4 linked regions of the Immundisolibacter sp. genome follow. The protein of the gene in region 2 interacts with the protein of the main gene of each other region in a pairwise test. Links are inferred from orthologs where the notes say so. Each region holds a gene or a part of one and is shown on either strand. Other genes may lie near its edges.

What was found.
Region 1: the proteins of ssb (region 2) and H5U26_RS13710 interact in binary tests that used the Escherichia coli proteins (3 or more experiments, as listed by UniProt). The link is inferred for Immundisolibacter sp. from one-to-one orthologs.
Region 3: the proteins of ssb (region 2) and recO interact in binary tests that used the Escherichia coli proteins (3 or more experiments, as listed by UniProt). The link is inferred for Immundisolibacter sp. from one-to-one orthologs.
Region 4: the proteins of ssb (region 2) and H5U26_RS14100 interact in binary tests that used the Escherichia coli proteins (3 or more experiments, as listed by UniProt). The link is inferred for Immundisolibacter sp. from one-to-one orthologs.

What each region holds. Positions count from the first base shown.
Region 1 is NZ_JACIZD010000019.1:18,800-26,196, reverse strand. The notes cover bases 3,984-6,925. They hold H5U26_RS13710 (primosomal protein N'), read right to left. Parts: upstream 6,576-6,925; coding sequence 4,392-6,575; downstream 3,984-4,391. Other genes in these bases: hemE (uroporphyrinogen decarboxylase), read right to left, coding at 6,585-6,925; H5U26_RS13715 (ANTAR domain-containing protein), read right to left, coding at 3,984-4,306. In the rest of the region: nitrite reductase large subunit NirB, read right to left, coding at 1-2,339; H5U26_RS13720 (CmpA/NrtA family ABC transporter substrate-binding protein), read right to left, coding at 2,496-3,722; more of H5U26_RS13715, read right to left, coding at 3,719-3,983; more of hemE, read right to left, coding at 6,926-7,397.
Region 2 is NZ_JACIZD010000012.1:27,355-34,504, reverse strand. The notes cover bases 2,986-5,680. They hold ssb (single-stranded DNA-binding protein), read right to left. Parts: upstream 4,739-5,680; coding sequence 4,232-4,738; downstream 2,986-4,231. Other genes in these bases: H5U26_RS11810 (MFS transporter), read right to left, coding at 4,764-5,680; H5U26_RS11820 (methyltransferase domain-containing protein), read right to left, coding at 3,369-4,109; rnhA (ribonuclease HI), read right to left, coding at 2,986-3,372. In the rest of the region: H5U26_RS11845 (Rieske 2Fe-2S domain-containing protein), read left to right, coding at 1-323; H5U26_RS11840 (aromatic-ring-hydroxylating dioxygenase subunit beta), read left to right, coding at 334-819; H5U26_RS11835 (2Fe-2S iron-sulfur cluster-binding protein), read right to left, coding at 1,070-2,098; dnaQ (DNA polymerase III subunit epsilon), read right to left, coding at 2,177-2,902; more of rnhA, read right to left, coding at 2,899-2,985; more of H5U26_RS11810, read right to left, coding at 5,681-6,113; H5U26_RS11805 (PEP-CTERM sorting domain-containing protein), read right to left, coding at 7,096-7,150. UniProt on the Escherichia coli protein: Plays an important role in DNA replication, recombination and repair. Binds to ssDNA and to an array of partner proteins to recruit them to their sites of action during DNA metabolism. Acts as a sliding platform that migrates on DNA via reptation.
Region 3 is NZ_JACIZD010000001.1:543,997-551,365, reverse strand. What follows is about bases 4,456-7,369. They hold recO (DNA repair protein RecO), read left to right. Parts: upstream 4,456-5,503; coding sequence 5,504-6,235; downstream 6,236-7,369. Other genes in these bases: acpS (holo-ACP synthase), read left to right, coding at 6,981-7,361; pdxJ (pyridoxine 5'-phosphate synthase), read left to right, coding at 6,235-6,984; era (GTPase Era), read left to right, coding at 4,584-5,489; rnc (ribonuclease III), read left to right, coding at 4,456-4,591. Also shown: H5U26_RS02665 (DegQ family serine endoprotease), read left to right, coding at 1-638; lepA (translation elongation factor 4), read left to right, coding at 850-2,655; lepB (signal peptidase I), read left to right, coding at 2,659-3,423; H5U26_RS02650 (DUF4845 domain-containing protein), read left to right, coding at 3,504-3,914; more of rnc, read left to right, coding at 3,911-4,455. UniProt on the Escherichia coli protein: Involved in DNA repair and RecF pathway recombination.
Region 4 is NZ_JACIZD010000021.1:13,409-20,862, forward strand. What follows is about bases 149-3,147. They hold H5U26_RS14100 (DNA polymerase III subunit chi), read left to right. Parts: upstream 149-1,433; coding sequence 1,434-1,862; downstream 1,863-3,147. Other genes in these bases: H5U26_RS14095 (leucyl aminopeptidase), read left to right, coding at 149-1,434; H5U26_RS14105 (hypothetical protein), read left to right, coding at 1,859-2,425; H5U26_RS14110 (valine--tRNA ligase), read left to right, coding at 2,452-3,147. Also shown: more of H5U26_RS14095, read left to right, coding at 1-148; more of H5U26_RS14110, read left to right, coding at 3,148-5,268; H5U26_RS14115 (M48 family metalloprotease), read right to left, coding at 5,616-7,079; H5U26_RS14120 (sulfurtransferase TusA family protein), read left to right, coding at 7,159-7,395; H5U26_RS14125 (TIGR00341 family protein), read right to left, coding at 7,409-7,454. UniProt on the Escherichia coli protein: Part of the beta sliding clamp loading complex, which hydrolyzes ATP to load the beta clamp onto primed DNA to form the DNA replication pre-initiation complex.

The sequences.
Region 1 (7,397 bases), on a different replicon or contig from region 2:
TCGCCGTCGACCACCAGCTTCTTGTACACGCCCGCCTGGTCGTCCTGATAGGTGTAGCACAGCGCGCCGGGCGTCCTGGCGTGGGCGTCGCCGATGCTGCCCACGTCCACGCCGAGCAGTTTCAGCTTGGTGCTCATGTCGGCGCCGGTGAAGCTGGCCTCGCCGCCGCACAGGTCGGCCGCCGCGGTCTTGGCCATCTGATAGCCGGGCGCCACCAGGCCGTAGATGCGCCCGCTCCACAGCGCGCACTCGCCGATGGCGTAGATGTCCGGGTCCGAGGTGCGGCACTGGTCGTCGACCACGATGCCGCCGCGCTCGCCGACTTCCAGACCACAACCGCGGGCCAGTTCGTCGCGCGGGCGGATGCCGGCCGAGAACACGATCAGATCCGTTTCCAGGTGCTCGCCGTCGGCGAACACCATGCGGTGACGGCAGGCTTCGCCGTCCACGATTTCGCGCGTGTTGCGCCCGGTGTGCACGCGCACGCCAAGCGCCTCGACCTTGCGCCGCAGCACGGCGCCGCCACCGGCGTCGAGCTGCACACCCATCAGCTGCGGGGCGAACTCCACGACGTGCGCCTCCAGCCCCAGGGCCTTGAGCGCATTGGCCGCCTCGAGGCCCAGCAGGCCACCGCCGACCACCACGCCGACCCGCGCGCCCTGCGCGCTGGCGCGGATGGCGTCCAAGTCATCGAGCGTGCGGTACACGAAACAGCCCGGCCGTTCGCGGCCCGGCACCGGCGGCACGAACGGAAACGAGCCGCTGGCGATCACCAGCTTGTCGTAGGCCAGTTCCTCGCCGGCAGCGGTCGTCACGCTGCGCGCGGCGCGGTCGATGGCCGTCACCGGCGTGGCGGTACGCAGGGTGAAGCCATGCCTGGCGTAGAAATCCGGCGTGGTCAGGGCCAGTTCAGCCGCGGATTTCTCGCCGAAATACTCGCTCAGGTGCACGCGGTCGTAGGCCGGACGCGTTTCCTCGCCGCAGACGGTGAGCTCGAAGCGGTCGGCCGCCGTTTCTGCCAGCGTGTCCACCAGATGCTGGCCGACCATGCCGTTGCCGATCACTACCAGTCGCGTCTTTTGCATGGCTTTGTCCTCGCAGGACGATGGGGAAACGCCGTCCGCCAGTCGCGGCTCGGCCAACGACCGACCAAACAGCAGCACCTCGCGGGCGGCAGAAACGTCGGTTCGGGAAGCGATGAGTTGCTGAAACCAGGGGCCGTCCGACACGTCGCCGACCAGCACCGCGCCTACTACGCGGGGGCCGGCCAGCAGCAGGCGCCGGTACACGCCGGCCGTGGGGTCGCGCAGCACCAGATCGTCCGTATCGGGCGCGTCGAGGTCGCCGCTGGAGAACACGTCGATGCCACTGACCTTCAGCTGAGCGGACACCACCGAGCCGACATAGAGCGCGCTGTCGTCGCCGGCCATGCGCCGCGCCCACACCGCCGCCTGCTCGTGGACCGGCGCCACCACGCCGTAGCTGATGCCGCGGTGCTCGGCGCACTCGCCGACGGCGTCGATGTGCGGATCGGAGGTGGCCAGTGCGTCGTCGACCAGCACGCCGCGGTTGCAGGCGAGCCCGGCCTCGCGGGCCAGTTCGGCGCGCGGGCTGATACCGACCGCGAACACCACCAGCCGCGCCGGCAACTCGCGGCCATCGGCCAGCCGGACGGCTTCAACGTGCTGCTCGCCCAGCAGCGCCTCGGCGCGGGCGTTCAATTCGAAGCGGATGCCGCGGGCTTCGAGCTGCGTTTGCAGGATGGCCGCGGCGAGCGGGTCGAGCTGGCGGTTCAGCAGATGGCCGGCCGCGTGCAGTACCGTGACGGCCATGCCCTGGCGGGCCAGACCGGCGGCGGTTTCCAGGCCCAGCAGCCCGCCGCCGACCACCACTGCCTCGCCGCCGGCCGCGCAGGCGTCCTGCAGGCGTTCGAGGTGGCTCAGGGTGCGAAAGGCGATCACGCCCGGCAGGCGGCTGCCGGGCAATGGCGGGTGGGTGGCGCGGGCACCGGTTGCCAGCAGCAGGCGGTCGTACGTGAGCGATTCGCCATTCGCCAGCAGCACGCGGCGCGTCTGCGGCTGGATGCCTGCCACGCGCTGACCGGTCAGCACGCGCACGCCGTGGGCCTGCAGATCGTTTTTGGGCTGCAAACGCAGCTGCTCGGCGGCCGCCTCGCCCGCCAGCACGGCCGACAACAGCACGCGGTTGTAGGCGGGCGCCGGTTCGGCGCCCAGTACGGTGATGCGGTAGCGCTGCGGCGCGCGGGCCAGCAGCTCGTCCACGGCGCGGCTGGCGGCCATGCCGTTGCCGATCACGATCAGGTGGGGTCGTTCGTCCATGACTGTCGGTTCAAGCGCGTAACACCGCCCTGGCACAAACCAGGGTCCTGTTCGGCTCACCGTCTTTGGCGAACGCAGGCCGCTCCATCGTTGGGGCGGTTTCGAATCGGTGGGCGCCCTCTGAGAAGCTGCCCCGCCGATTCGGATTACATGAATTTATTGAGCAATCTTCGCGCCAACATCCGCCGGGTCGAACACGGCCCCGTCGATGAAACGGTCGGGGCCCAGCGCCACCGCGGCGTTGCCCTCACCGAGTTTCCAGGGGCCTCGATGGCCGCCCTCGGCCTTCATGTCCACGACCGGCGCCGGCACGCCCAGACGGGCCGCGGCCAGCCGGTAAATGTCCGGGCGGTACGTGGCATGGGCCGCGGCCAGCAGATCGACATCGGCCGGCAGCTGTCCCCAGCGGACCATTTGCCGCAGCATCCACAGCGCATGGGAGCGCCAGGGGAAGTTGGCGGCATAGCGGTAAAAGACGTGAAAGTCCGCCAGCTCGCGCTGCGTGCCGCGCTGGTCGAGCGTCAGGTGGCCGCTGAGCGAGGCCGCAATCACCTCCACCGGCAGGTTCAGGTACGTCGCGCCGGCCAGCAGATGCGCCGCCTGCAGGCGATTTTCGGGACTTTCATCGAGCCAGCGGGCGGCCTCGACGATGGCGCAGATCAGCGCCATGTGCGTGGCCGGGTAGCGCTGCGCCCAGGCGGCGCCCACGGCCAGCACCTTTTCCGGCGCGTTGTTCCACACGTCGTGCCCGGTGGCGACGATGCAGCCGATGCCGTCGCGCACCGCCAGCGTGTTCCAGGGCTCGCCGACGCAGTAACCGTAGATGTCGCCCTGTTTCAGGCGCTGCACCATCTGCGGCGGCGGTACCACGATCAGGCGCAGGTCACGGTCCGGGTCGATGCCCGCTGCGGCCAGCCAGTAGCGCAGCAGATAGGTGTGGTTGGAGGTCGGATAGACCGTCGCGAAGGTCAGCGGATCGGCGCCTGCCGCCCGGCGCCGCGCGATGACGCTGGCCAGTGCCTGCGCGGTCACGGGCTGGCCGCCCGCCGCCGCCTGCATGTCCCGGTACAGGTTGTCGGCGACGGTGATGGCATTGCCGCCCAGGCCAAGACTGAGCGCTGTCACCAGCCGCTGCGGCACGCCTTCCACACCCAGCGAACAGGCCAGCGCCATCGGCGCCAGCAGGTGCGCGCCGTCCAGATGACCGATGCCGAGCTTGTCGCGCAGCGTGGCCCACGACGGCTGGCGCGACAGGCTCACATCCAGCCCGAAGCGCTCGAAGTGGCCATTCTCCAGCGCCACCACCAGCGGCGCGGCGTCCGTGAGCGGGATGTAGCCCAGGCGCAGCCGGGGCAGTTCCGGGGTCGGCAGGCTCGGGCTCATTTGAACAACTCGGCGGTGTCGATCACGCCCTGGGCGATGTCGGCGATGGTCTTGTTCTGATCCATGGCCAGCTTGCGCAGGGCATGGTAGGCCTCGCTTTCGGTGCGCCGGCCGCGCTCCATGAGGATGCCCTTGGCGCGATCGATGAGCTTGCGCTGCGCCAGACTGGTGCGCGCCTCGGCCAGTTCGCGCTGTAGCGATGCGTACTGGCGAAAGCGCGCGACCGCCACCTCCACCACCGAGCGCACCCGGCCGGGACTGAGGCCGTCGACCACGTAGGCGCTGACGCCGGCCTCGATGGCCTCGCGAATGGCGTCGCTATCGGACGAGGTGGCGAACATCACCACCGGATGCGGGTTGTCGCGCGACAGGCAGCGCATGTTCTCCAGGATGTCGCGGTCGGGCGATTCCAGGTCGATGATCACCACGTCCGGCGTGCAACCGGCCACCGCCCGCAACAGCCCGTCGGCAGTGCCCAGCTGGGCCACCACTGCCAGGCCAGCATCGTTCAGTGCGGCGGCCACCAGCGCGCGGCGTTCGAGGTCGTCATCGACCAGCATGACGCGCAAGGAGGCAGGTTTCATCCGGGACAGGCAATGTCGGGGGCTTATAACTGGGCTAGCAGTGGCCGTGCCAGGGGCGGCCAGTCGGGCCTTGCGCGGGTGTCGATCAGTAGGTATCCAGCGGGTCCACGTCCAGCGACCAGCGCACCTGGCGCGCCGCCGGCAGCTGCGCCAGCGCCGGCAACCAAGCGCGCAGCAGCGCGTGCAGCGGCGCCCGCCGCTGCGCCTGCAGCAGCAGCTGCGCGCGGTAACGGCCGGCGCGTTTGGGCATCGGCGCCGGCACCGGACCCAGCAGCTCGACCCCGGCGTGGCCGATTTCCGCCGCCACCGACAGGGTCTCGCCCAGGAACCACAGCGCGTCCTCATGCCGCGTCGAGTCCGCCCGCAGCAGGGCCAGATGGCTGAACGGCGGCCAGCCGGCGGCCTCACGCTCGGCCAGCAGCTCGGCCGCAAAGGTGCCGTAGCCGCCGTGCAGCAGCGCACGCAGCACCGGATGCTGCGGCTGGTGGGTCTGGATCAGCACCCGGCCCGCCTGCTCGCCGCGCCCGCAGCGGCCGGAGACCTGATAAATGGTCTGCGCCAGGCGCTCGCTGGCGCGAAAGTCGGCCGCGAACAGGCCCTGGTCAGCGTCGAGAATGCCGACCAGCGTCACCGCCGGAAAGTGATGGCCCTTGGCCAGCATCTGCGTGCCGACCAGGATGTCGGCACTGCCATCGCGCGCGGCGGCCAGGTGCGCGTCCAGCGCCCCGCGCCGGCGCGTGCTGTCGCGGTCGACGCGCAGCACCCGGTGGTCCGGGAACAGCGCCGCGATGTCGGTCTCGATGCGCTCGGTGCCGGCCCCCAGCGGCAGCAGGTCCTGCGCGCCGCAGCCCTCGCAGCGGGTCGGCGGCGGCCGCTCGCGCCCGCAGTGATGGCACAGCAGCAGGCGGCGGCCGCGATGCAGCGTGTAGTGCGCGTCGCAGCGGTCGCACTTGGGTACCCAGCCGCAGGCGTGGCACAGCAGCACCGGCGCATAGCCGCGACGGTTCAGGAACAGCATCACCTGCCGGCCGGCGGCCAGTTCCTCGCGCACCGCCCCCGCCAGCGCGGGCGACACCAGGCCCGCCATGCGCTGGTGACGCACGTCGAGCAGTTCCAATTGCGGCAGGCGGGCGCTGCCGGCCCGCTCGCGCAGATGCAGCATCCGGTACTGGCCGCTCCTGCCGTGGGCCAGGCTCTCCAGGGACGGCGTGGCGCTGCCCAGCAGCACCGGCACGTCCTCGATGCGCGCGCGCAGCACCGCCATGTCGCGGGCGTGGTAACGAAAGCCGTCCTGCTGCTTGTAGGAGCCGTCGTGTTCCTCGTCGACCACGATCAGGCCCGGCCGGGCCAGCGGCGCGAACACCGCCGAGCGGGTGCCGATCAGCACCCCGGCCTGGCCGCCGCGGGCGGCCAGCCAGGCGGCCAGGCGCTCGGTGTCGGAAAGGCCCGAGTGCAGCACCGCCACGGCAGCCCCGAAGCGCGCCCGAAAGCGTGCCTCGGTCTGCGGCGTGAGGCTGATTTCCGGCACCAGCACCAGCGCCTGACGGCCGGCGGCGAGCACCCCTTCGATGGCCGTCAGATACACCTCGGTCTTGCCGCTGCCGGTGACGCCGTCGAGCAGGAAGGCGCCGAAGCCGCTGCTGGCCGCAACCGCATCGACCGCCACACGCTGAGCCGTGGTGAGTGCGTGGCCCTGCTCGGGCGGCCCGTCGGCGGCGGCTTCGGGGGCTATCGGCGCGCGCTCGATCCAGCCCTTGTCGGCCAGCGTGCGTGCGGTGACCCGCCAACCGGGAAGCGCCGCGTCAAGCTGCGATTCCTCGCATGGACCCTGCGCTAGCGCACCGAGCAAAGCAGCCTGCCTGGGCGCCCGGCTCAAGCTGTCTGGACTGGGCGCCGCTTCGGTCAGCGCCCATTGCCAGACCTGCATCGGCCGCGCCGGCCGGCCGGCGCGCAGCAGGCCCGGCAGGGTCCCCACCAGCACCTCGCCGGGCGGCGCATGGTAGTAGTCGGCCGCCCGGCGCAGCAGTTCGAGCACGCTGGCCGGCAGCAGCGGCTCGGCATCCAGCGGCTCGTGGATGTGCCGAAGCTGCGCGTCGGCCACCTCCGCATGGCGGGCATGCGCCACCACCAGACCGACCTGGCTGCGCCGCCCGAACGGCACGCGCACGCGGCAGCCGACCGCCGGCGGCGGGACATTGAACAAGGGCAGATAATCGAACAGGTGCCGCAGCGGCGCGTCGATGGCGACCTTCAGGATCAGCCGCGGCATGGGGCGCGCTCAGGCGTGATACGGCGCACTCAGCTCGTGGACCGCATCCACCAGCACCGCCACGTGATCCGGATCGGTCTGTTGCAGCACGCCGTGGCCCAGGTTGAACACATGCCCCGGGCCGGGGCCATAACTTTCCAGAATGCGTGCCACCTCGGCGCGGATGCGCTCGGGCGGACCGAACAGGGCGATCGGGTCCAGATTGCCCTGCAGGGCGACCTTTCCGCCGGTGGCGGCGCGCACGTCGCCGAGCTCCTGCGTCCAGTCGACGCCGAGCGCCGCGCAGCCGATCTGCGCCTGTTCGGCCAGCCAGCGGCCGGCGCCCTTGGTGAACACGATCAGCGGCAGTTCGCGCGTTGCCGTCCGGGATTTGAGCAGCTCAGTCACCCGCGCCTGGTAGGCCAGCGAGAACTCTCGGTAACCGGGCGTGGTCAGCACCCCGCCCCAGGTGTCGAACAGCATCAGCGCCTGCGCGCCGGCCGCCGCCTGCGCGGTGAGGTAATCGGCCACCGATTCGGCCAGCAGCGCGAGCAGCCGGTGCAGGGCCGCCGGATCGGTGTACGACAGGCCCTTGATGAGCCGGAAATCGTCGCTGCCGCCGCCTTCCACCATGTAGCAGGCGAGCGTCCACGGGCTGCCGGCAAAGCCGATCAGCGGCACCCGGCCGGCCAGCTCGCGGCGCAGCATGCGCACCGTATCGAACACATAGGGCAGCGCGCTTTCGATGTCCGGCGCGCGCAGCGCGTCGATGTCGGCGCGGCTTCGGACCGGCCGCTCGAAGCGCGGCCCCTCGCCTTCCACGAAGTGCAGGCCAAGGCCCAG
Region 2 (7,150 bases):
ACCACACCTCCATGGTCGGCGCGCCGGCCGAGATGAACCTGCGTCGGGTGCGCGAGCATGAGTTCTTCTACGGCCCCGGCGGGGCCGGCGGACCGGACGACCTGGCCACGTTTGATCGCATCCAGCAGGGCATGGAAGCCTGGACGGCGCCGTGGGTGCTGTTCAACCGGGGTCTGAAATCGGAAGAAACCACCGCCGAGGGCCTGCGCTGCGGCCATCACACGCAGGAAACCCAGCAGCGGGCGCCCTACTACGAATACCGGCGATTGATGGAAGGCAAGGCGCCCGCGCCCAGCCGCATCCGCCTGGCCGCGGCAGGCTGAGGAGCAGCACATGAACCAGGCCCAAGCTGAAGCCTTCCTGTTCCGCGAAGTGCGGCTGCTCGATCAGCGCAAGTTTCGCGACTGGCGACAACTGCTGACCGACGATGCGATCTACTGGGTGCCCAACGGCGACGCCGACGGCGATCCACAGCTGCATTGCTCCATCGTCTACGCCACGCCGTCCATGGTGGAAGACCGCCTCGACCGGGCCGAAAGCCCGTTCTACTGGGTGGGCGACCCGCCCATCCGCAGCGTGCACACGGTCAGCAACGTGCTTGTGGAGCGCGCCGATGGCGACAGCGCCGACATCGCCTGCAACCAGGTGATCTACCTGTACCGCGAGAACGACCAGCGCCGCGATCAGGTGCTGGAGATCCTGCCGGCGCAGTGCGAATACCGCCTGCAGCGGCACGGCGACCAGTGGCGAATCGCCCACAAGAAAGTGGCGTTGCTGAACAGCGACGGCCTGGTACCGCTGCTGCCGCCGATCATCTGAGACGCTTCGTCAGGCCGCGCGCCGGCGGCCTATGCCGATGGCCGCCAGATCGTGCCCCGGCACCAGCCGGCCGGAGTAATGCCGGCTGGCCAGGCGCAGGCGATCGTCGCTCGCGTTGTGCGAAATGACGTGGCTTCTGACCAGCGCCCTGGCGCCGGCCTGCTCGGCAATGCGGCCGGCGTCCTCGATCCCGCAGCCGGCCCAGCCAGTGCCGCCGCGCGCCCAGCAGGACGCGCGGGTGGCGCACCGATCAGACGAAGCTGTCGTAATGGATGCGGTCCGGCGGTACCTTCAGCTCGCCGCCCAGCATCTGCATGACGGCATTGATCATCACCGGCGGGCCACAGGTGTAGAACTCGCATTCCATCAGCTGGTCGGCCGGGATGTGCGCCTTGACCTGCTCGTGGATGAAGCCGAGCAGGCCGGTCCAGCTGCCGGCCTTGGCCAGGTCCGGATCGGACAGCGCGGGGAAAAACTCGATGCGATCGCCAAAGCCCGGCAGGGCCTTGAGTTCCTCCTCGCCGCACAGGTCGCGCGGCCCGCGGGCGCCATAGAAGAACTTCAGCTTCACGCCATCCATGGACGGGTCCGCCACCAGCCCGCGGGCAATCGACAGCATGGGCGCCAGGCCCGAGCCGCCGCCGATGCACACCACGGTGCGCTTGATCTCGGTGCGCAGGTAGGCCAGGCCGTACGGGCCGTCGATGTCGATGTGGTCGCCGACCTTCAGGTCGAACAGCGCCGCGGTGCCGGCGCCGTTGGGCACCTTGCGGATGATGAACTCCCAGCGCCCGTCGGCGTTGCGGATGTTGGACATGGAATAGGCACGCGGCCCGGCTACACCCGGCAGGTGCAGCAGCGCGTACTGGCCCGGCCGAAAGCCGGCCGGCTGGTTATCCTTGAACACGAACTCGCGGATGTCGTGCGTCAGATCGCGGACGGCCAGCAACTCGCCCTTGAACCGGCGCGGCGTGTCGGTCGGGATGAAATGATCGTCGATGATCATCGGCTTGATCACGCAGTCGCTCACCGGCACGCACTGGCAGGCCAGCAGCCGGCCGCGCTGACGATCGCGCGGGTTCAGGCCCGGGGCTTCCTCCCACAGGGTGCGCACCTCGCCTTCCACCACTTCGAACTTGCAGCTGCCGCAGCTGCCGACGTTGCACTCATAGGACAGGCCAACGCCCGCCCGCAGACCGGCGCGCAGCACCGTATCGTCCGGGGCGCAGGGGTACTCGGCGCCGGATTGCTGCACGCGGATGGAGAAGGCCTGGCTCATGGGTCTACCTTTATGGGTCGTGAACGAAAGGGGGTGGCGCGAAAAAAATCGGTCCGCAAGTTTACCCAAGCCGGACAGTCAGGAATCGACGCCGCCGGCCAGCCACAGGCAACGCCCGCCGCTGACCTTGTCGATGGCCTTCAGACGCGCCATGTGGGCAAGCATCTCGTCCTCGGTCGGCAGGGTGACCGGCAGCGCCGGTCGGTCGGCGCGAACGCGCAGCGGCTGGGCCGCATTGCCGTCGTGCGCGGCGTTGGCCTCGTCACCCAGCAGCAGCGTGACCTGGCCGCCGGTCATGGCCAGGTACACATCCGCCAGAATCTGCGCGTCCAGCAGCGCGCCGTGCAGGCTGCGCCCGGAGTTGTCCACGCCGTAGCGGCGGCACAGGGCGTCCAGCGTGTTGCGCTGGCCAGGATGCAGGCGCCGCGCCATCGGCAGCGTATCGAGCACGCTGCACAGGGCGTCGATGCGATCCGGAGTCCCGTTGTCGAGGCGTGCCAGCTCGGCGTTCAGAAAGCCGATGTCGAAGTCGGCGTTGTGGATCACCAGCTCGGCACCGGCGATGAACTCCAGGAATTCCGCCGCCACGTCGCCAAAGCGCGGCTTGTCGGCCAGGAATTCGTTGCTGATGCCGTGCACTTCCTCGGCGCCGGGGTCGATCGGCCGGTCCGGCTGCAGGTAGTGGTGGAAATGCTTGCCGGTCAGGCGGCGGTTCAGCAGCTCGACGGCGCCGATTTCGATCACGCGGTGGCCCTCGGACGGCGACAGGCCCGTGGTCTCGGTATCCAGAACGATCTGCCTCATCGCCGGCCACCCGCGCCCGCCGCCGCCTTGCCGCCCAGCAGTTCATCGATGCCGCGATTGGCCAGGGCGTCGGCGCGCTCGTTTTCCGGATGCCCGGTGTGGCCGCGCACCCAGGTCCACTCGGCCTGGTGCGGCACCAACAGTTCGTCCAGACGCTGCCACAGCTCCTGGTTCTTGACCGGCTTGCCGTCGGCGGTGCGCCAGCCACGCCGTTTCCAGCCGGCCAGCCACTGCGTGATGCCGTGCAGCACGTACTGCGAATCGGTGACGATGTGCAGCCGGCTTGGCCGTTGCAGCACCTCCAGCGCGCGAATCACGGCCGTCAGTTCCATCCGATTGTTGGTGGTGTGGGCCTCGCCGCCCCACAGCTCGCGCTCCTGCTCGCCGTAGCGCAGCAGCGCGCCCCAGCCGCCCGGACCCGGATTGCCGCGGCAGGCGCCGTCGGCAAAGATTTGCACCGGCTGGCTCATGCCGCCGCCCGTCCGGCCGGCAGCCGCTGCGCAGGTGTTGCGTAAACCGGCAGGCGCTGCCACTGCAGGCGCAGCGGGCGCACCGCAAAGCGCCGCTTGCTGGCGGCCAGGCAATACAGCCCGCCACCGCGCGGCAGCAGGCGCGGGCCGATGCGCTCCATGACGCGCGTACCGCGCAGCGCCCATTGCCGCTCCAGCGGCAGGCGGAAAAACGCCGTCGTGACGTCCTCCACCTGCATCGGCAGGCGGGCCAGCAACTGACGCAGTTCGCCCACCGAGCGCAAATGCTGCGGCCACCAGTCGCGGGAATGATTGCCGAAGCGCTCGGCCAGCCCACGCAGCCCGCACAGGCTCCACGGGTTGAAGCCGGCCACCAGCAGCCGCCCGAACGGCATCAGCACCCGCTCGGCCTCGGCCAGGATCGGTGCCGGATCGGCCACGTGTTCCAGCACGTGCAGCAGGATCACCACCGCCGCGCTGTCGCTGGCCAGCGGCCAGGCGGCCGGATCGGCGCGCAGGCCGACACCCGCCGCCGGCGCACCCGGCCCGGCCATGACCACCGACCAGGCGCGCTCGCCGCGCCCGCCCAGGTCCACGGCCGGCCAGTGCCCCGGCACCTGCACCACCAGACCCTGCAGGCCCCGCGGCAGCAAGGCGCAGACCTGCGCGTGCAGGGTCTGCGTGAGGGCGGCGGCCAGTGGATCGGGCGCCTGGACGGCGGACGGTGTGGAGCTCATGTGATCAGGATACAGCGCGCAACAGCAGGCTCTGGCAGGTCGGCGACGGCAGGGGTTTCAAGCCACAAAAGGCTTTTCAGCCGCCGTGTACGCCGGACGGCTGCCACCGGCACGACCGATTCCTAAAACGGGATGTCGTCGTCGAAATCGCCGCCGAAGTCGTCGGCCGCAGGCTTGCTGGCGCCGCCGCCCGGTCGACCAGCCGCCGCCGGCGCACCGCCGCCCCAGGTCGGCTCTTCACCACCGCTCTGGCGGCCGCCGTAACTGCCACCGCCTTCGCCACGGCCCTCGCCGCCGCCACCGAGCATCTGCATGTCCGAGCCGACGATTTCGGTGCTGTAGCGCTCGACGCCTTCCTTGTCCTGATACTTGCGCGTCTGCAAGCGGCCTTCGATGTACACCGTGCGGCCCTTCTTGAGGTACTCGCCGGCAATCTCGCCGAGCTTGCCGAACAGCACCACGCTGTGCCATTCGGTGGCTTCCTTCTTCTCGCCGGTCTGCTTGTCCTTCCACGACTCGGTGGTGGCGATGCGCAGATTGGCCACCGCCGAGCCGCCGGCCGTGTAGCGCACCTCGGGGTCGCGCCCCAGGTTGCCGATCAGAATTACCTTGTTGATGCCGCGCGCCATGACCGCCTCCGTAATATCGAAATCATCAAATTTTCGCCGCCGAGAACCGCTCCAGGCTGGCCGGCTCGAACCGCTGCCCATCCACCCGCAGGTAGGCTACACCTTCCTCCGGAATCACCACCGCCTCGGCCACGCCGACCAGCGCCGACAGTTCATCGGTCAGCGTGCGCGCCTGCTCGGGGCTCAACCGACCCACGTCGACCAGCTGCGTTTTCAGGTGGGCCGGTGCCTGCAGGCCAAGCGATATCGCCAGCCAGATCACGCACAGCGCAAGGCCGGCCAGCAGCACACCCGTGGCGCCGTGATGGCCACGCAGCCACCCGGCCCCTGCTCCGCCGATGAAAGCCCCCAGAAACTGCGCCGTGGAATACACGCCCATCGCCGTCCCGCGACCCGCCATGGGTGCCAGGCGCGACATCATGGACGGCAGCGTGGCCTCCAGCACGTTGAACGCGATCAGGAAGGCCAGCAGCCCGGCCGCCACGCCCCACAGCACGTGATTGCCCTCCAGCAGCACCAGCAGGCCGCCGGTGAGCAGCCCCACCATGGCCACGAACACCTGCTTCAGGCGGGCGCGCCGCTCGGCGTAGACGATCAGCGGCACCATGGCCGCGATCGACAGCAGCACGGTCGGCAGATACAGCCACAGATGCTGCGCCGCCGGCAGGTGCAGGTTGTCGCGCAGCAGCGGCGGCAGCACCACGAACGTGCCGGTCATCAGGATGTGCAGCGCCATGATGCTGAAGTACAGCCGCAGCAGATGCGGGTCGCTCAGCGCCACGCGCAGTTGCCCACTCGGCCGGCTGACCGCGCGCGACACCACCGGGGTTGGCACCTGCCACCACAGCAGGCCGATCATGACCAGCGCCAGCACGGCGATCATCAGGAAAATGCCCGGCACCGTCAGCCAGGCCGCCAGCACCGGCCCCAGCGGCAGCGACACCAGATAGGCCCCGCCGATGCTGATGCCGATGGCGGCCATGCCCTTGCTGCGTTGCTCCGGGCGCAGCAGATCGGCCAGCAGCGCCATGATCGGCGCCGCCACCGCGCCTGCGCCCTGCAGCGCCCGGCCGGCGATGATGACGGTCACGCTGTGCGCAGCCGCCGCCAGCACGCTGCCGGCGCTGAACAGCAACAGGCCAGCCGTGATGACCGGCTTGCGCCCGAACCGGTCCGACGCGCTGCCGAAGGGAATGCCGAACACCGCCTGCGTCAGGCCGTACATGCCGAGTGCCAGACCGATCATGGCCGGCGTGGCGCCGGGCAGCGTCTCGGCGTACAGCGCCAGCACCGGCAGCAGCAGGAACAGCCCCAGCATGCGCAGTATGTAGATGGCCGACAGGGTGCCGGTAACGCGCCGTTCGCTGGGTGTCATGTACGCGGGAGTCGGATCGGGTCGTTGGCAGCGCGACGGTGCGCGCGGCCGGGCCGGCATTATCCGGCCGCCCCGCCCGCCGCCACAAGGCGCACCGTCAGCCAAGCATCGCCCTACGGCAAGCACCGTCGCGCCGGAAGCCGCCTCGATGCCGGCAGCCGCTTGCTCTCAACCCTTGTGCGAGCGACACCGCGGGATCGGCGCCCCCGCCGCAAATCCGGACCGCGCCCGCCGCACCCGAAGATTCGGCCCGAGGGCGGGCCTCCCACAGGAAAAGCCGCTGTGGAAGCCTCCCGTGGGAGCGGCGCCCCCGCCGCGAATTCGCACCGCGCCCGCCGCACCCGAAGATTCGGCCCGAGGGCGGGCCTCCCACAGGAAAAGCCGCCGTGGAAGCCTCCCGTGGGAGCCCGTGGGAGCGGCGCCCCCGCCGCGAATCCGCACCGCGCCCGCCGCACCCGAAGATTCGGCCCGAGGGCGGTCCTCCCACAGGAAAAGCCGCTGTGGAAGCCCCCCGTGGGATCGGCGCCCCCGCCGCGAATCCGCACCGCGCTCGCCGCACCCGAAGATTCGGCCCGAGGGCGGGCCTCCCACAGGAAAAGCCGCTGTGGAAGGCTCCCGTGGGATCGGCGCCCCGCCGCGAATCCGCACCGCGCCCGCCGCACCCGAAGATTCGGCCCGAGGGCGGGCCTCCCACAGGAAAAGCCGCTGTGGAAGCCTCCCGTGGGAGCGGCGCCCCCGCCGCGAATCCGGACCGCGCCCGCCGCACCCGAAGATTCGGCCCGAGGGCGGGCCTCCCACAGGAAAAGCCGCTGTGGAAGCCCCCCGTGGGAGCGGCGCCCCCGCCGCGAATCCGCACCGCACCGCGCCACACCAACACCCCGTCGTCCTGAGGAGCGCAGCGACGTGAGGACCTTGCCATCTCTCTACAGACAGGGCGCGGCGCCCGAATGAGCGCCGCGCCGCATAACGCAGACCCGACCGATCAGGAAGGGCGTCGACGCAGCGCCAGCCCCGCTACCAGCAGGCCGCTGCCCAGC
Region 3 (7,369 bases), on a different replicon or contig from region 2:
CCAGCGGCAAGGTCACGCGCGGCTGGCTGGGTGTGCTGATCCAGGACGTGACGCGCGAGCTGGCCGAATCCTTCGGCATGCCGCAGCCGCGTGGCGCGCTGGTGGCGCGCGTGATGCCGGACGGGCCGGCCGCCAAGGCCGGCATCGAAGCCGGCGACATCATCCTGCGCTTCAACGGCGAGGACATCGTCTATTCGAGCGACCTGCCGCCGCGGGCCGGCCGCACCGCCGTCGGGCGCAAAGTGGCCGTGGAAATCCTGCGCGCCGGCAAGCCGCGCACGCTGCAGCTGACCGTGGAGGCACTGCCCGCCGAGGCCCGTTCCGCGACCGGCAAGCCTGCGCCGGCCAAGGTCAGTTCCGACCGACTCGGCCTGCTGGTGGCGGACCTCACCGACCAGCAGCGCGAGCGTGCCGGCGTCGAGCGCGGTGGCGTACTGGTACGCCGGGTGGACGCAGGCGCCGCACAGGAAGCCGGTGTGCAGCGCGGCGACGTGATCCTGTCGGTGAACAGCCAAACCGTGGACGACGCCGCCGGCTTCAAGCGCCTGGTCGATCGCCTGCCGGCCGGCAAGGTGGCGCGCCTGCTGGTGCAGCGCGGCGACAACCCGCTGTGGTTGGCGCTGCGGGTGCCAAAGTAGGCGGCTCAGGAGCCTTCGGGGGCCAGGCGGGGCGCGTGTTATAGTGTGGCGCCTTTGGAAGGGGCGCTGCGGCGCCCCTTCCGTCGTTATGGATCAGGCTCGGCAGGCGTTCGGGCCGGCGGCTGGCGCCGACCCGAACCGTCATGCGCCACTGGAACCGGGCCGCGAGCCCCACCCACCCTTCTCCATTCGGTCCGCCCCCGACCTGCCGATGACGCCCCTCGACCGAATTCGCAATTTTTCGATCATCGCCCACATCGACCACGGCAAATCGACCTTGGCCGATCGCTTCATCCAGCGCTGCCAGGGCCTGACGCAGCGCGAAATGTCGGCGCAGGTGCTCGACTCCATGGACCTGGAGCGGGAGCGCGGCATCACCATCAAGGCGCAGAGCGTGTCGCTGCGCTACGTGGCCGCCGACGGCCATGAATATCTGCTCAATTTCATCGACACCCCCGGTCACGTCGATTTCTCATACGAGGTGTCGCGCTCGCTGGCGGCCTGCGAGGGCGCGCTGCTGGTGGTGGACGCGGCGCAGGGCGTGGAAGCCCAGACCGTCGCCAACTGCTACACCGCCATCGAGCAGGGCCTCGAGGTGCTGCCGGTGCTGAACAAGATCGACCTGCCGACCGCCGAGCCGGAGCGGGTCAAGCGCGAGATCGAGGAAATCGTCGGCATCGACGCCGAGGACGCCGTGTGCGTGAGCGCCAAGACCGGCCAGGGCGTGGACGACGTGCTGGAGGCGCTGATCGCGCGCATTCCGCCGCCCAAGGGCGATGTCGATGCGCCGCTGCAGGCGCTGGTGATCGACTCCTGGTTCGACAACTACCTGGGCGTGGTCGGACTGGTGCGGGTCATGAACGGCGCCCTGCGGGTCGGCCAGCGCATCCGCGTGATGTCCAACGCACGCGTGTTCACCATCGACCGGCTCGCCATCTACACGCCCAAGCGGCGCGACGTGACCGAGCTGGGCCCGGGCGAGGCCGGCATCGTGATTGCCGCCATCAAGGACATCGACGCCATCCCGGTCGGTGACACCATCACCGAGGACGCGCGTCCGGCGCCGGCCCAGTTGCCGGGTTTCCAGCGCATCAAGCCGCGCGTGTTCGCCGGCCTGTTCCCGGTCGACTCGTCCAGCTACGAGGCGCTGCGCGAGGCGCTGCGCAAGCTGCGCCTGAACGACGCCTCGCTCAGTTTCGAGCCGGAGACCTCGCAGGCGCTCGGTTTCGGCTTTCGCTGCGGGTTTCTGGGCATGCTGCACATGGAAATCGTGCAGGAGCGCCTGGAGCGCGAATATGACCTTGAACTGATCACCACTGCGCCGACCGTGCTCTACGAGGTGCTGACCCGTTCCGGCGAGGTGCTGCTGGTGGACAACCCGGCCAAGCTGCCGGACCCGTCCCAGCTGCAGGAAATCCGCGAGCCGATCCTGGCCGTGACCATTCTGGTGCCGCCGGCGTATCTGGGCGCCGTGCTCGGCCTGTGCGAGGAAAAACGCGGCCGCCAGACGCGCATGAGTCACCTGGGCGGGCAGGTGTCGGTGCAGTACGACATCCCGGCGGCCGAGGTGGTAGCCGATTTCTTCGACCGCCTCAAATCCGTCAGCCGCGGCTTTGCCTCCTTCGACTACGAATTCACGCGCTTCGAGCCGGCCGATCTGGTCAAGCTCGACGTGCTGGTCAACAAGGAAAAGGTCGATTCGCTGTCGGCCATCGTGCACCGCCAGACCGCCGCCCAGCGCGGGCGGGAGCTGGTCGCCAAGATGGTCGAGCTGATCCCGAGGCAGATGTTCGAGGTGCCGATCCAGGCCGCCATCGGCGCCAAGATCGTGGCCCGCGAGTCGGTGCGCGCCATGCGCAAGAACGTCACCGCCAAGTGCTACGGCGGCGACATCACGCGCAAGCGCAAGCTGCTGGAAAAGCAAAAAGAGGGCAAGAAGCGCATGAAGCAGGTCGGCAACGTGCAGATTCCGCAGGAGGCCTTCATGGCCGTGCTGCACACCGGCAAGGAGAAATAAGCCGTGGATTTCGCGCTGCTGCTGTTCCTGCTGCTGGTCGTCAGCGGCGTGATCTGGGCGATCGACGAAATCTGGCTGGTGCGTCACCGCAGCGCGGCCGGCACGCAGCCCCAGAAAATGCCCTGGTGGGTGGAGTACGGGCGCTCGTTCTTCCCGGTGATCCTGGCCGTGTTCCTGCTGCGCTCGTTCCTGGTGGAACCGTTTCGCATTCCGTCCGGCTCCATGCTGCCGACCTTGCACGTGGGCGATTTCATCCTGGTCAACAAGTTCGCCTACGGCATCCGCCTGCCGGTCATCGACAGGAAGATCATCGACATCGGCAGCCCGCAGCGGGGCGATGTGGTGGTGTTCCGCTACCCGCCCGAGCCGTCGATCGATTACATCAAGCGCGTGGTCGGCGTGCCCGGCGATCGCATCGGCTATTACGACAAGGTGCTCTATGTGAACGGCGAGCCGGTCACGCAGCGCGACGGCGCGAAGCCGGTGCAGGATGGTGGCGTGGAGTTTCTGCGCCTGCCGGAACAACTCGGATCGCACCATTACGAGGTGCAATGGATGCCGCAGCGACCGAGTCCGCAGGGCGAGGTGGTGGTGCCGGCCGGGCAGTATTTCGTGATGGGCGACAACCGCGACAACAGCAAGGACAGCCGTTACTGGGGTTTCGTGCCGGACCAGAACCTGGTCGGCAAGGCGTTTTTCATCTGGATGAGCTGGGATGGTGGGCAGTTTGCAGTCAACTGGCGGCGCATCGGCTCCAGTATTCCGTGATACGCGCCTGTTTCATTCAGCGCCGACCGGTTGATAATGCCTCGGGCCGCAAAGACGGCCTGATACCGGGAGCGTCCGACATGCAAAAAAAACTGCCCGCTGGCCGTCAAGGCGGCTGGTCCTTTTTCTCGCTCGCCATCGCCCTTGCCGTGGCAGCGCTTTTTTTCATGGTCGGCCTGGCCATGTATCCGGGGTATTACGAAGCCTTCGCCGTGCGCAAGGCGGTCAACTCGCTGGCCGAGGACAGCACCATCGGCCAGATGGGCAAGCCGGCGATATGGAGTCTGCTCGAAAAACGCTTCGACATGAGCGGTCTTTACAACCCCACGCCGACCAAGAACGACCTGAAGATCGATTACGACAAAAAGACCGGCAAGAAGCGCATCGTCGTCGAGTACGACTACAAGGCGCCGGTGTTCTACAACATCGGCGTGACGATGCATTTCCGGCATGAGCTGCAGGTCGAAGGCACGGTGAGCGGAAGCGATTGACGGACCCGCTGGACCTGTTGCAGCTGCGCCTGGGCCATCGCTTCGCCGACCCGGGCCTGCTGCGCCGCGCCCTGACCCACCGCAGTGCGCGGCGCCAGCACAACGAGCGCCTGGAGTTCCTGGGTGATGCCCTGCTTGGATTCGTGATCGCCGAGGCGCTGACGCAGCGTTTTCCCCAGGCCACCGAGGGCGAGCTCACGCGCCTGCGCGCGCGCATGGTCAGCGGCGAGGCGCTTGCCGTGGCCGCCAACGAACTGCGGCTGGGCGAATTCCTGGAACTGGGTGCCGGCGAGCGCAAGACCGGCGGCCATCGCCGGGCATCCATCCTGGCCGACGCCTTCGAGGCCCTGGTCTGCGCCATTTACCTGGACGCCGGCATCGAGGTCTGTCGCGAGCGGGTGCTGCACCTGCTGGGCCCGGCGCTGGCGCAGCTGCAACCGGGCGAGACACTCAAGGATCCGAAAACCCGCCTGCAGGAATGGCTGCAAAGCCGCGCCCTGGAGCGACCGCAGTACCATCTGGTCAGCGAACAGGAACAGGCCGGCGTGTGGCAGTTCGAGGTCGAATGCCGGGTGCCGCCGCTGCCGGACCCCGTCCGCGGCGCCGGCGGCACCCGCCGCGCCGCCGAACAGGCCGCCGCCGCCGCCGCACTGGAACGACTGCAAACTCATGACTGACACCACACCCGTCGAACACTCCGGCTACGTTGCCATCGTCGGTCGCCCCAACGTCGGCAAGTCCACGCTGATCAACCGCCTGGTGGGGCAGAAGCTGGCCATCACCTCACCCAAGCCGCAGACCACGCGTCACCGCCTGCTGGGCATTCGCACCGAGGGCGGCGTGCAGGCCGTGTTCGTCGACACGCCGGGCATCCACCCCGGCCAGGGCCGGGCGCTGAACCGGTATCTGAACCGCACCGCCACCGGTGCCCTCGAAGGCGTGGACCTGGCGCTGATGGTGGTGCAGGGCACGCACTGGACCGCCGACGACCAGCGGGTACTGGAACTGGTCAAGGCCAGCGGCCGGCCGGCGGTGGCGGTGGTCAACAAGATCGACCTGGTCCCGAACAAGGCGGCGCTGTTTCCGCAGCTCGAACAGCTCGGCGCACAGGGCTGCTTTACCGAAATCGTGCCGGTGTCGGCCCGCAAGGGCACCAACGTCGAGCGGCTGATGCAGATCGTCGGTCGCCTGCTGCCGGCCGGCGGGGAGCTGTTTCCGGAAGATCAGGTCACCGACCGCAGCCTGTCGTTCATGGCCGCCGAACTGGTGCGCGAGAAGCTCATGCGCCATCTGCACCAGGAGCTGCCCTACGTGTGTACGGTCGGCATCGAGAGCTTCGACGAGCAACCGGGGCGCACCGAAATCAGCGCCATCATCTGGGTCGAGCGGCCCAGCCACAAGGGCATCGTCATCGGCAAGGGCGGCGCCATGCTCAAGCAGATCGGCAGCGAGGCGCGGGCGGACCTGGAGAAACTGCTCGAAACGCACGTCTTTCTGCAGCTGGTCGTGCGCGAGAAAAGCGGCTGGACCGATGACGATGTGGCCCTGCGCACGCTCGGCTACCAGAGCGAGTAGTCGGGCCCGCGCGCATGGTTCCAGAACAAGCGGGCAGCCGCGCGCCGGTGTTGCTGGCGCCGGCCTACGTGCTGCACCGCCGGCCCTACCGTGACAGCAGCCTGCTGCTCGAATGCTTCAGCCGCGAGCACGGCCGCGTCGGCCTGGTGGCGCGCGGCGGGCGCGGGCGCCTGGCCGGCGTGCTGCAACCGTTCGCCCCGCTGCTGCTGTCCTGGACCGGCGCTGGAGACCTCAAGACCCTGACCCAGGCCGAGCCGGATGGTTATGTCGATCCGCTGCAGGGCGCCGCGCTGGCGGCGGCGTTTTACCTGAACGAGCTGCTGCTGCGGGCCTGTGCGCGGCTGGATGCGCACCCGGCCGTGTACGCGGCCTACCGGCGCGCGCTCGAAACCCTGACCGGCGGGGTGGCTGACGAGCCGGTGCTGCGCCGCTTCGAGCGCGACCTGCTGGCCGAGCTCGGCTACGGGCTGCAGCTGGAGCACGATGTCGACGGCGCCGCCATCGAGCCGACCGCCCGCTACCACTACCAGGCCGAACGTGGCGCCACTCGGACGCCCGACGGCGACTTGCCCGGCGCCGCACTGCTGGCCCTGCGCGACGACACCCTGGGCGAGCCGGCGCACCTGCCGGCCTGCAAACGCCTGCTGCGGGCGCAGCTCGCCTGGCACTTCGGCGACAAGCCACTGAAAAGCCGCGAGCTGTTCCGCGCCCTCGCCGGCCAGACGCCGCGTCCGGAAATGCCCTGATGAACGATCACGCCCCATCCCGCCCGCCGCTGCTGGGCGTCAACATCGATCACGTCGCCACGCTGCGCCAAGCCCGCCGCACCGTGTATCCGGACCCGGTGCTGGCCGCCTTCGAGGCGCTGGCCGGCGGCGCCGACTTCATCACCCTGCATTTGCGCGAGGACCGGCGGCACATCCAGGACGCCGACGTGACGGCGCTTCGCGAGCGCCTGCCGTGCCGGCTGAACCTGGAGATGGCCGTCACCGACGAGATGATCGGCATTGCCGGTCGCCTCAAACCCTCCGACTGCTGCCTGGTGCCGGAGCGGCGTGAGGAGCTGACCACCGAGGGCGGGCTCGAAGTCGCCGGCCAGGAGCCCCGCATCGCCGATGCCGTGGCGCGTCTGTCGGCGGCCGGCGTACAGGTGTCGCTGTTCATCGACCCCGAGCCGCGGCAACTGGCCGCCGCCCGCCGCTGCGGCGCGCCGCTGGTGGAACTGCATACCGGCCGTTATGCGGATGCCGCATCCGCAGCCGAGCGCGCAGCCGAACTTGCGCGCATCCGTCAGGCGGTGGACGAGGGGCGGCGCCTGGGTCTCACCGTCAACGCCGGCCATGGCCTGAACCTGGACAACGTCGCCGCCATCGCCGCCCTGCCCGGCATTGCCGAGCTGAACATCGGCCATGCGCTGGTGGCGCGGGCCGTGTTCGTCGGCCTGCGCGCGGCGGTGGCGGAAATGCAACAGGCCATCGCGCAGGCGTCGCGGTGATCGCCGGCATCGGTGTCGACATCGTCGCGGTGGCGCGCATCGCGCGCATCCTGGACCAGCATGGCGATCATTTCGCCCGTCGCCTGCTGGCCGACAGCGAGTGGCAGGACTACCTCGCCAGCCCCGCCCGCGCACCGTTCATGGCCAAGCGCTTCGCCGCCAAGGAGGCCTTCGGCAAGGCGCTGGGTACCGGCATCGCCGACGGCGTAACGCTGCCCCAGATCGCCGTGGCGCACGACGCCGCCGGCCGGCCGCTGCTCGAACTGTCCGGCGCCACGGCCGCGCACTGCGCCCGCCGCGGCATCGTCGCCTGGCACCTGAGCCTGGCCGACGAGCGGGACCACGCGGTGGCGATGGTGGTGCTGGAGTGCCCCTGATCGGCAGC
Region 4 (7,454 bases), on a different replicon or contig from region 2:
TGCGTGGTGGCCGGCGTGTTCGCCTCGCGCGCCCTGACGCCGTCGGCCAAGCTGCTCGACAAGGCCACCGATGGCGCCATCAGCGCGGCGGTCAAGGCCGGTGACATCGGCGGCAAGCCGGGCGATACGCTGCTGCTGCGCGGCCTTTCCGGTATCAAGGCCGAACGCGTGCTGCTGGTCGGCTGCGGCAAGGCCGGCGAGCTGAACGAAGGCGCCTACCAGCGCATCGTCGCCGCGGCGGCCGCAGCCGTGGGCCGGCTGCACTGCGCCGATGCGGCTCTTTACCTTGCGGAACTTGCCGTCGCCGGACACGACGAGGCCTGGCGCGTGCGCACGGCCGTCGCCGCCGCCGATCACGCGCTGTACCGCTTCACCGAGTACAAGCGCGAACCGGGCAAGCAGCACCTGAAGACACTCGCCATCGGCTGCGGCGCGCGCCAGGCCAAGACCCTCGACGCGGCGCTGCGTCAGGGCCAGGCCATCGCCGCCGGCGTAACGCTTGCGCGCAATCTGGGCAACCAGCCGGCCAATGTGTGCACGCCGAGCTATCTGGCCGAGCAGGCGCAGGCCCTGGCCAAGGCGCACGACCTGCATATCGAAGTGCTCGAAGAGGCGCAGATGCGCGAGCTGGGCATGGGCGCCCTGCTGGCGGTGGCGCAGGGCAGTCGCCAGCCGCCCAAGCTGATCGTGCTCAAGCACCTGCGCGGCAAGTCCAAGGCGGCGCCGCTGGTGCTGGTCGGCAAGGGCGTGACCTTCGATTCGGGCGGCATCTCCATCAAGCCCGGCGCCGGCATGGACGAGATGAAATTCGACATGTGCGGCGCCGCCTCGGTGCTGGGCACGCTCAAGGCCGCGGCGCTGCTGGAGCTGCCGGTGAACCTGATCGGCGTGATCCCAGCCAGCGAGAACCTGCCCGACGGCCAGGCCGTCAAGCCGGGCGACATCGTCAAAACCATGGCCGGCAAGACGGTCGAGATTCTGAACACCGACGCCGAAGGCCGCCTGCTGCTGTGCGATGCGCTGACCTACGTGGAGCGCTTCAAGCCGGACGCCGTCATCGACATCGCCACGCTCACCGGCGCCTGCGTGGTCGCGCTCGGCAACCACGCCCACGGCCTGCTGGGCAACGATCAGAAGCTGATCGACGCGCTGCTCGCCGCCGGCCGTACGGCGCACGACCGCGCCTGGCAGTTGCCGCTGTGGGATGACTACAAGGAGCAGCTCAAAAGCCCGTTCGCCGACCTGCCGAACGTGGCCGGGCGCGAGGCCGGCACCATCACCGCCGCGGCCTTCCTGGCGGCCTTCACGGAAAAACTGCGCTGGGCGCACCTGGACATTGCCGGCACCGCCTGGAAGTCCGGCAAGGACAAGAACTCCACCGGCCGCCCGGTGGGCCTGCTGGTGCAGTACCTGCTGGATCGCGTCGCCGGCTGATGGCGGAGGTCGATTTCTACGTGCTGGAGGGCGATCCGCCGCCCGACCCGCAGCAGTTCGTCTGCCGCCTGCTGGACACGGTCCACCGGCGCGGCGGCGAGGTGCATGTGCACGTCGCGGACGAGGCGGCCGCCCACGCGCTCGACGCCCGGCTGTGGAGTTTCAGCGCCGGTTCCTTCGTGCCGCACCGCCTGGTGGGCACGCCGGGCCGGGCGCCGGTGTGGATCGGCTGGCAGCCGCCGGCGCAGCCGGGCGAGGTACTGCTGAACCTGGCCGACGAGGTGCCGCATTTCTTCAGCGGCTTTCGGCGCGTGCTGGAGCTGGTGCCGGCCGATCCGCCGGGCCGCGACCGTGCCCGGGCACGTTACCGTTTTTACCGCGAGCGCGGCTACCCGCTGCGTAAACACACGCTCGGAGGTGGCGCATGAACGGCGAAATCCGCGACCCGGAACTGCCGGACGACGACGACATCCCGACCCTGACCGATATCGTCGTGCCCGGTCGCCTGCGTGCCGATCCGTCGGCCGGCGAGGGGGCAGGGCAGGCAACGCCCGAGTTCGTGTTCGACATCGACTTCACGCCCAAGCCCACGCCTGGCGAGCAGGTCTACGACTTTCGTGCCCCGCCACCGCCAACCGAGCCGGTGCCGGATGCGCCCGCCGTCGCGGCGCCGCCGCTGCAGGAGGACGAGCTGCCGCTGCCCTGGGTTGACGGGAGCGCGCCCGAACAGGTCGAGACAGAAAGCACCTCGCCGCCGCCGCCAGCCGACGCAACCCAGCCGCTGAGCCCCCCGCCCGTGGCCGCGGTCGAGCCGCCCGACCCGGACGCACAGGCCCTGCTGCGCGCGCTGCTGGCCGAAATCGGCAATGGCCTGGAGCAACGCCTGGCGCACGAGCTGGCCCTGACCGAACAGCGCCTGCGTGCCGCCGTGCGCGAGGAGCTCGATACCCGCCTGTGCGAACTGCTGGCCGGCACCCCACCCACCGCCTGATCCCGCGCCGCTGCCGGCGCCGCCCCATGGACAAGAACTACGACCCCGCAGCCATCGAACAGCGCTGGTACGACCAGTGGGAACGTGCCGGCCACTTCAAGCCATCCGGCACCGGCAAGGACCCCTTCTGCATCGTCATCCCGCCGCCGAACGTCACCGGCAGCCTGCACATGGGGCATGCCTTCAACAATACGGTGATGGACCTGCTGATCCGCCACGCGCGCATGTGCGGCCGGGACACGCTGTGGCAGGTCGGCACCGACCACGCCGGCATCGCCACGCAGATGGTGGTCGAGCGCCAGCTCGCTGCTGAAGGCAAATCCCGTCACGACCTGGGCCGCGAGGCGTTCCTGGAGCGCGTGTGGCAGTGGAAGGCCGAATCCGGTGGCGCCATCACGCGCCAGCTGCGGCGGCTGGGCGCCTCCTGCGACTGGTCGCGCGAGCGTTTCACCATGGACGCCGGCCTGTCCAAGGCCGTGTCCGAAGTGTTCGTGCGCCTGCACGAGCAGGGCCTGATCTACCGCGGCAAGCGGCTGGTCAACTGGGACCCGGTGCTGCAAACGGCCATCTCGGACCTGGAGGTGGTCAGCGAGGAAGAACAGGGCCACCTGTGGCACATCCGCTATCCGCTTGCGGATAGCGACGGGCACCTGACCGTCGCCACCACGCGCCCGGAGACGCTGCTCGGCGACACCGCCGTGGCCGTGCACCCGGACGACGAACGCTACCGGCACCTGATCGGCCGAATGGTCAAGCTGCCGCTGTGCGACCGGCAGATTCCGGTCATCGCGGACGACTACGTGGACCCGGCCTTTGGCACCGGGTGCCTGAAGATCACCCCGGCGCACGATTTCAACGACTACGCCGTCGGCGAGCGCCACGGCCTGCCCAGGATCAACGTGTTAACGCCCGACGCCCGCATCAACGACGCCGCGCCGGCCGCCTATCAGGGTCTGGACCGCTACCAGGCCCGCAAGCGCGTCGTGGCCGATCTGGAAGCCGCCGGCCTGCTGGAATCGGTCAAGGACCACACGCTGATGGTGCCGCGCGGCGATCGCACCGGCGCCGCGGTCGAGCCGTACCTGACCGACCAGTGGTACGTGGACCTGACGCGCGAGACGCAGCCGGACGGTCGCCCCGGCGGCCTCGCCGCCATCACCCGGCCGGCGCTGGAAGCCGTGCGCTCCGGCAGCATCAAGCTGATTCCGGACAACTGGGAAAAGACCTACGCGCAGTGGCTGGAGAACATCGAGGACTGGTGCATCAGCCGGCAGATATGGTGGGGGCACCGCATCCCGGTCTGGTACGGCCCGGACGGCAAGGATTATTCCGGTCACGACGAGGCCGACGTGCGCGCTCGCCACGCCCTGCCGGCCGACCTGCCGCTGCGCCAGGACGAGGACGTGCTCGACACCTGGTTCAGCTCCGCGCTGTGGCCGTTCTCGACCCTGGGCTGGCCGGAGCCGACGCCGGAACTCAAGCGCTATTACCCGACCGACGTGCTGGTCACCGGCTTCGACATCATCTTCTTCTGGGTCGCCCGCATGGTGATGATGGGCCTGCCGTTCGCGGGCGAGGTGCCGTTTCGCACGGTCTACGTGCATGGCCTGGTGCGTGACCACGAAGGCCAGAAGATGAGCAAGTCCAAGGGCAACGTGCTGGACCCGCTGGACATCATCGACGGCGTGGACCTGGACACCCTGATCGCCAAGCGCACCGCCGGCCTGATGCAGCCGCAGATGGCGAAAAAGATCGAGCAGGCCACGCGCAAGCAGTTCCCGCAGGGCATCCCGGCCTACGGCACCGATGCGCTGCGCTTCACCTTCGCCTCGCAGGCAACGCTGGGCAGGGATATCAAGTTCGATCTGGCCCGCTGCGAGGGCTACCGCAACTTCTGCACCAAGCTGTGGAACGCCGCCCGCTTCGTGCTGATGAACACCGAGGGCATGCCGTCGCTGCCCGCCGAACCGGTGCGCTACGGGCCAGCGGAACGGTGGATTCGCCGCTGTCTTGCCGAGACGATCACCAAGGTGGACGCGGCGATCGCCGAGTACCGGCTCGATTACGTGGCCAGTGCGCTGTACGAGTTCGCCTGGGGCGAGTACTGCGACTGGTACATCGAACTGGCCAAGCCGGTGTTGCAGGAGCCGGATGCCGATCCGGCGCATACGCTCGGTGTGCGCCGGACCCTGGTCGAAGTGCTGGAAGCCCTGCTGCGCCTGGCGCACCCGCTGATCCCCTTCATCACCGAGGAGATCTGGCAGCAGGTAGCGCCGCGCGCCGGCAGGGGCGGCGACACGATCATGCTGGCCGCCTGGCCATCGGCCCTGGACTTCGATCAGGACGCGCAAGAAACCGCCGAAGCCGTCGCGCAGATCAGCTTGTTGGTCGAGGTGGTGCGCGCCGTGCGTAACCTGCGCGCGGAACTGAACCTGCCGCCGGGGCAGGCGGTGCCGGTGCTGCTCAGTGGCGACGGCGACCTGCGCACGCGCCTGGAACGCAACGAACACCTGCTGCGCCGCCTGGCCCGCGTGGCCAGCGTCGAGTGGGTGAGCGATGCCGCCGCGCCGCAGGCGGCCACGGCGCTGGTCGGCGATCTGACCGTGCGCCTGCCGCTGCACGGATTGGTGGACGCCAGCGCCGAAATGGACCGCCTGGGCCGGGAAATCGCCAAGCTCGAGCAGGCCATCAGCCGTGCCGAGGCCAGACTCGCCAACCCGGCCTTCGTGGACAAGGCGCCGCCGGAGGTCGTCGACACCGAGCGGGCGCGTCTTGCGGAATTCGCCGATCAGCGCGCGACGCTGGCCGCGCAGCGCGAGCGGATGGCGACGCTGGCGGGCTGACCGGCCGCGGCGGCGTGAGCGGAGCACGCTGCCGCGGGTGTATCCACCGCTGTACGGGCCTGGGTGAGCACGCGAAGCTTCGCAGCGAGGGCGCCGCCCCACAGGGAAGCACCCCCACCTGTGGGAGGCCCGCCTCGGGCCGAATCTTCGAACCACAGCGATCGCGCTTGGGATTCGCGCCGGGGCGGCGCTCCCACAGGGCCGTGCTCCCACAGGACAAGCCCGTGGGAGGCCCGCCCTCGGGCCGAATCTTCGGGTTACAGCGATCGCGCTTGGGATTCGCGCCGGGGGCGGCGCTCCCACGGCGCCTCGATCGCCAGCGGCAGTCTGGGTTTGTCGGCGGGTCGTCAGTTCAGGGTCAGCGCGCGGCGGCCGAAGAACTGACGCTCGAATTCCAGGTCGTCCTGCAGCTGGCGCAGGCGTGCCTCGATGGTGGCCAGCTGCGCAAACGCAATCGGTTGCAGCTTGCTGGCCCGGCGCAGTTGCTCCATGGCCAGCTCCAGACGACCGTTCTGGACATGGTATTCGGCCCGCATCTGGAAGGCCTCGATCTTGTCGCCGCGCTGGTCGGCGGCCCGCGCCAGCAGCTCCAGAACCTGCGGCGCGGGGTCTGCCTGGTGTGCCTGGTCGCTGAGCAGGGCGCGCGTGACGGCCGGATGGCCCGAGCGCAGTTCCGCCTCGGCAAGCAGGATCAGCAGGGCCTGACTGTCCGGGTAGAGCTTCAGGTCGGCACGTGCCAGCGCGCTGGCGGCCGCCGGTTGATTGGCGGTCAGGGCCAGCTCCACCTGCGCCACCTGGTACGGCAGGAAGTCGGGCGCTTCGGTGCGCAGGGCGATCAGCCGTTCGCCCGCCGCCGGGATACGGCCGGCGCGCATCAGCGCCAGCGCCTCGCCATAGCGCCACGCTCGTGCCGCCTGCGCCTCACCGGGCATGGCGTTCTGTTCGTAGTAGCGCAGCGCCTCGGCTGGCCCGCTGGCGGTCAGCACCCGCACGCGCTCGCGCATGTGCAGAAACAGGCCGCTGTCCGGCAGGCGGCGGCCGGGCATGCGCTGCGCCCGGTCCCGGGACTCGGCGACGCGATCCAGGGTCACCGGGTGGGTGCGCAGGAAGGCCGGCAACTGTTCGCCGGCCGAGAACCGCGATGCCTGATGCATGCGTCCGAAGAAATCGGCCATGGCACGGGCGTCGAAGCCGGCGGCTGCCAGGGTCTGGATGCCGATGCGGTCGGCTTCGGACTCGTTCTGACGGGTGAAGTCGATCTGGTTCTGCACCGCGCCGGCCTGCACGGCGGTGATGGCCGCCACGCCGGCATCGCCGCCGCCGTAGGCGCCCAGGATGATGGCGCCCAGCATGGCGGCGATGGTCGGCATGGTCATGCGCTGCTGATGTTCGAAGGCGCGCGGCAGGTGGCGCTGGGTGACGTGCGCGATTTCGTGGCCAAGCACGGAGGCCAGCTCGTCTTCGCTCTCGGTGGTCAGAATCAGGCCGCTGTGTACGCCGATATGGCCGCCCGGGCCGGCGAAGGCGTTCAGCGTGGGGTCGACCACCACGAAAAATCCAAAGGGATTGCGCGCATCGTCGGCACTGCGGGTGAGGCGCTGGCCGATGCTGTCGACGTAGCCGGCGACCAGCGGATCGTCCAGCACCGGCAGACCCTGGCGCACCTGGCGCATGAAGGCGACGCCGATGCGCTGTTCCAGCTGCGCTGACAGCAGCCCGCCGGCGGCGTCGCCGATTTCGGGCAAGGCAATTTCCGCCTGCGCAGCCGGCAGACACAGGCACAGGACAAGGCAGACGAGGCGACGCAGCATGGATGGGCGCAAGGGCAGGGCGAACGGTATCGGCTAAGACAGTATGCTTTAGCTGGAGTTACGCCACTGCACCGCCGCCATGACTGAATCGACCATTACCCAGGAACTCGACACCAGCGGCCTGCTGTGCCCCTTGCCGGTGCTCAAGGCACGCCGGGCGCTCAACACCATGCAGTCCGGGCAGTGTCTGCGGGTGATTGCCACCGACAGCAAGGCGCCGGGCGACTTCGCCGCCTATTGCGAACAGTCCGGAGACGTCCTGCGTCAGGTGACGCAGGACGGCGAGCGTCATCTGATCGTGCTGCAGAAGCGCTGAACGGCCGGCCCGTTCAGCCGAGCAGCGTCTGGCGTAGGTAGATCAGCAGCATCAGCAGC